2 regions of the Bradyrhizobium sp. AUGA SZCCT0431 genome follow, and region 2 is predicted to be linked to the other one. Evidence: riboswitches for the same ligand, from Rfam matches in the RefSeq annotation. Region 2 holds a riboswitch; the other holds the start of a gene.
What was found. Region 2 has a riboswitch for cobalamin ahead of JQ567_RS09340 (TonB-dependent receptor). Riboswitches for the same ligand answer to the same signal wherever they lie in the genome.
Positions count from the first base shown of each region.

Region 1 (2,389 bases), on a different contig from region 2:
TCGTGCAGGTCGGGCGTCTCGTCAGGCGAGAACAAGGTCCATTCGCCGTCGGTTTCGACGCGCTGCATGAACAGGTCAGGCACCCAGTTCGCGGTGTTCATGTCGTGGGTACGGCGGCGGTCGTCGCCGGTGTTCTTGCGCAGATCGAGGAATTCCTCGATGTCGATATGCCAGGTCTCGAGATAAGCGCAGACCGCGCCCTTGCGCTTGCCGCCCTGGTTGACCGCAATGGCCGTGTCGTTGGCGACTTTCAGGAACGGCACCACGCCCTGGCTTTCGCCATTGGTGCCCTTGATGTGGGCCCCAAGGCCGCGCACGCGGGTCCAGTCATTGCCGAGCCCGCCGGAATATTTCGCCAGCAGCGCGTTGTCCTTGACCGATTTGAAGATGCCGTCGAGATCATCCGCGATCGTGGTGAGGAAGCACGACGACAATTGCGGCCGCAGCGTTCCGGAATTGAACAGCGTCGGCGTCGATGCCATGAAATCGAACGACGACAGTAAATCATAGAATTCGATCGCGCGGGCCTCGCGATCGATCTCGCGGGTCGCAAGTCCCATCGCGACGCGCATGAAGAATGCCTGCGGCAGCTCGATGCGGTTGCCGCCTTCATGCAGGAAATAGCGGTCGTACAGCGTCTGCAGGCCGAGGAACTGAAACGCCAGATCGCGTTCCGGCTTCAGCGCCGCGGCGATTTTCTTCAGGTCGAAACGCGCCAGATCCGGATCCAGCAGTTCGGCCTTGATGCCGGTCTTGATATAGGCCGGGAAATATTCGCCGTAGCGGCCGGCCATATCGGCCTGCGAGGCGTTGGTCGGCACCCCCTGCACGTAGGACAGCACTTCGGTGCGCAGCTTGTCGAGCAGCAGCCGCGCGCTCACGTAAGCGTAATTGGGCTCCTGCTCCACCAGCGTCCGCGCAGCCATCACGGAAGCGAGCGCCAGTTCGCCCTGGCTGATGCCGTCGTAGATATTGCGCTGGGTTTCCGCGATGACAGGCGCGGCGTCGACGCCGTCAACACCGGCGCAGGCCTCGCCCACGATCAGCGCGAGCCGCGCGGTATCGAGCGGCACTTTGGTGCCGTTCGCCAGCGTCACATGTAGCACAGGTCCTGCCGCAGGGTGGGCCGATTTGGCGGCCTCCTGCTCGGCGCGCTGCCTGGTGCGCTCGTCGCGGTACAGCACATAGGCGCGCGCCACCTTGTGGTGCTCGCTGCGCATCAGCGCCAGTTCGACCTGGTCCTGCACGTCTTCGATGTGAAAGGTGCGGCCTTCGCTCATCCGGCGTGACAGCGCGCCGACGACCTCAGCGGTCAACTGCTCCACCACCTCGTGCACCCGGCGCGAGGCCGCCGCGGTGTGGCCCTCGACGGCGAGGAACGCCTTGGTCATCGCGACCGAGATCTTGCTGGCATCGAATTTCGAAACCGTGCCGTTGCGGCGAATCACCTGCATCGGAAGTTCGGCGTCCGGCGCGGCGAGCGTTTCGGGACGCAACTGGAACAAGGGAGCGGTTTTGGTTTCGAGAGAAATGAGACCGGAAGATTCGGACATCGGCAGACCCCGTGGTGTTGTTGAGGCCGGATGTCTTTGGGGACGCTGCATCGAATGCGCGACGGCAAACGCCGGCATGGATCTGCAAGCGACCGCCGGGACACCCCGCCCGTGGACGTTTTTTCGGTGTCGCGGCAGGTCTCCTGGCTCGCAGGTCGTCGTTGTTCCCTTGTCTTCCCAATGCGAAGCCGCATCAGTGACGTGAAAAAGCGGGAGCAACTCACTGCTTACAGTTGCGGGGGCAGCGCCGGAATCTCGCGAACTACCGCGATTCACCGGCTTCCCTCTTAGCCACCAAATCTTGCGACGGGGTGGACCGTGACGTCTACATGTCGTGTTATTCGGCGGCCGGTGTCAATGGGCACGGATGGCGATAGCCAGAAAATTTGGCAAGTTCCTCCGCAGCTGTGAACAACGATGGCGGCTGTGCACCCGCACCGGTCGAGTTGACGGGCGCGCCGAGTTGCAAGTAAGTGGACGTGTCGTGGTTCTTCGGGATGGTTTTCCCGAAGCTAAGAGGGAAGCCGGTGTGAAGCCGGAGCTGCCCCCGCAACTGTAAGCGGCGAGCCGCTGTCCAACAAAGTCACTGAGACCCGCAAAGGTTTTGGGAAGACCGGACAGCAGCATTGACCCGCGAGCCAGGAGACCTGCCTCGACAACATAAACGTCCTCGGGCGGGGTGTCCCGGTGGTGCGGTTGCGATTCCGCGCGCCCTATCGTCCGGAATCCAGACGTGTCACTTCGGCCTTTGCCCCCAACTTTTGGGGTTAAGCCATGACTTCTTTCAAAGCGACTGCTTCTACAAATTCTACCTCCTCACTTCCCGTCGCTTCGCT
Region 1 is NZ_JAFCLR010000007.1:51,613-54,001, forward strand. Features, by position in the region: gene JQ567_RS08275 (ribonucleoside-diphosphate reductase subunit alpha) at 1-1,553, opposite strand, end outside; cobalamin riboswitch at 1,669-1,889, opposite strand; cobalamin riboswitch at 2,022-2,223, shown strand; gene metE (5-methyltetrahydropteroyltriglutamate--homocysteine S-methyltransferase) at 2,328-2,389, shown strand, end outside.
Region 1: linked by a shared signal. The riboswitch ahead of JQ567_RS08275 (ribonucleoside-diphosphate reductase subunit alpha) and the one ahead of JQ567_RS09340 (TonB-dependent receptor) in region 2 are both predicted to bind cobalamin.

Region 2 (2,389 bases):
AGCAGCCGCGCCGGATCATGACCGATCAAGGGCCGCATCAGATGCGGCGCGACGAGGCCGATAAAGCCGATGGTGCCGGTGACCGCGACCGCGCCGCCGACCCCAAGCGCGACGCCGGTGATCACGATAAGCCGCAGGCGCCCGACATCGACCCCGAGGCTCTGCGCGGTTTCCTCACCGAGGCTGAGCACGCGAAAGGAATGGCGCTGGCTGAACAGGATCATGCCACCGGCAATGATGAACGGCAGTGCCAGCATCACGTGCTGAAAACTGCGATCCTCCAGCGATCCGAGCAGCCAGAACGCGATCTCCAGCACCACGAAGGGATTGCTGGAAAGGTTCATCACCAGCGCCGTCGCCGCTCCCGCCAGACTCGAAATCGCAAGACCCGCCAGGATCAGGATCAGCAGCCCGGCATTGCGGCCGGCGATCGTCAGCAGCACGAACACCGATCCGAAAGCGGCCATGATCGCCACCACCGGCAGCGCATAGGAGCGCACATCGGCCCACCCCAGCGCGATCACCAGCACCGCGCCGAAGGCAGCCGATTGCGGCGCGCCGAACAGCGAGGGCGAGGCCAGCGGATTGCGCAGCAGGCCCTGCAGCGACGCGCCTGACATTCCCAGGATGGCGCCGATCGCCAGCGCCAAAATGGTCCGCGGCAGGCGGATTTCCCGCACGATCACCTGCGACACATCGCTGCCGCCACCGAGGAGCGCTTCCATCGCCGCCAGCGGCGACAGCCGCACCGGCCCGATGCCGAGCGAGATCAGCACCAACAGCCCGACGAGGCCGGCAAGCGCGGCCGTCACGCCAATCCGGCGCCGCGCGGCCTCCTCGTTTGCAGCAATGATGGTATCAACACTCATCGATCGTCCCCGAACGGTCAGCCCGTACCGCACTATGGGTTCGAGCGGTACTGCTCATGCGACATAAAAGACGCACTCGTCCAGTGAGGACCGCAGGCGGGGCCTGATGGGATTGACTCTGTATTTGACAAACTTCTACCATAATTTTTGACGGTTCCCGTTTTGGGGATCAAAAGGGAATGCGGTGCGGGGAAACTCCCCCAATTCCGCGGCTGCCCCCGCAACTGTAAGCGGTGAATCTTTCGTCCTATGCCACTGGGAATCTCGGTCCTGGGAAGGCGACGAAAGGTAACGACCCGTAAGCCAGGAGACCTGCCGTCAGCCGTGGTCACACGCGAAGATGTCGGTCGGGGAGTACAGGCATTAGTTTCACCAGAGCTGCTTACAGCACGATGGTGGGACTTGGTTCGCTGTGACGTGCCACTGACGTCATACCGAGGCCTGAACCATGTCTTCTACCACCCCAGTCGCCAAGCGGCGCCGCCATCTTTTGCTGGCCTCCAGTGTTCTCGCACCGATCATGGCGCTCGGTATTTCCGGCGCGCAGGCCCAGCAGACCGCCACAGCCGATCAACTGCCGGCGATCGAGGTCAACCCGCCCGGCGACCAGAACAGGACCCGCGCCAAGCCTGCTTCCGATCAGGGCTCGGGTACGCGCCGCGTCGTCGCGCCGAACCCGAGCCCGTCAAGCAATCGGAGCCCTGCGCCGGGGACCGGCTCGAACGTCGCGTCGCAAGGCGATGGCCAGGGCGGCGGCGGAGCGCCCGTCCGGCAATTCGCCGGCATCGTCGGCACATCGGCGACCGTCATCACGGCTGAAGAAATCGCGCATTCGCCCGCGCAGACCTTGCAGGAAATCATCGCGCAAACACCGGGCGTGCAGCTCACCAGCCTGTTTGGCGGCGTCAACGGCGCAAAGACCAGCGTCGATCTGCGCGGGTTCGGCGCGTTTGCGACCTCCAATACCCTCGTGCTGATCAACGGCCGCAGGCTCAATGACATCGACATGGCCGGGGTCGATTTTTCGACCATCCCGCGCGATTCGATCGAGCGCATCGAGATCACCCGCGGCAACAGCGGCGCGGTGCTGTACGGCGACAATGCGGTCGGCGGCGTCATCAACATCGTGCTGAAGAACGGTGTCGGCGGCCCGCCGGTCGCGATCCGCGGCGAAGCCGGCGTCGGCTCCTTCAATCAGCGTATGGCTTCGGTCTCGGCCGCGACCAATTTCGGTCCGTGGTCGACATCGTTCTACGGCAATGGAATCAAGTCGGACGGCTACCGCGTCAACAACGCCCTCGACCAGCGCAACGGCGTCGGCAACCTCAATTACACCACGCCCGGCCTTACAGCGTTCCTGACCCTGTCCGGCGACGACCAGAAGCTGGGTTTCCCGGGCGGCCGTCTCGTCGATCCCTCGATTGGCCTCGATGAACTCGCCACCAACCGGCGCGGCGCCGCCACGCCGTTCGACTACGGCAACCAGCAGGGCGCCAACGCCACCGCAGGATTCACCAAGA
Region 2 is NZ_JAFCLR010000008.1:47,135-49,523, reverse strand. Features, by position in the region: gene JQ567_RS09345 (iron ABC transporter permease) at 1-869, opposite strand, end outside; cobalamin riboswitch at 1,004-1,204, shown strand; gene JQ567_RS09340 (TonB-dependent receptor) at 1,318-2,389, shown strand, end outside.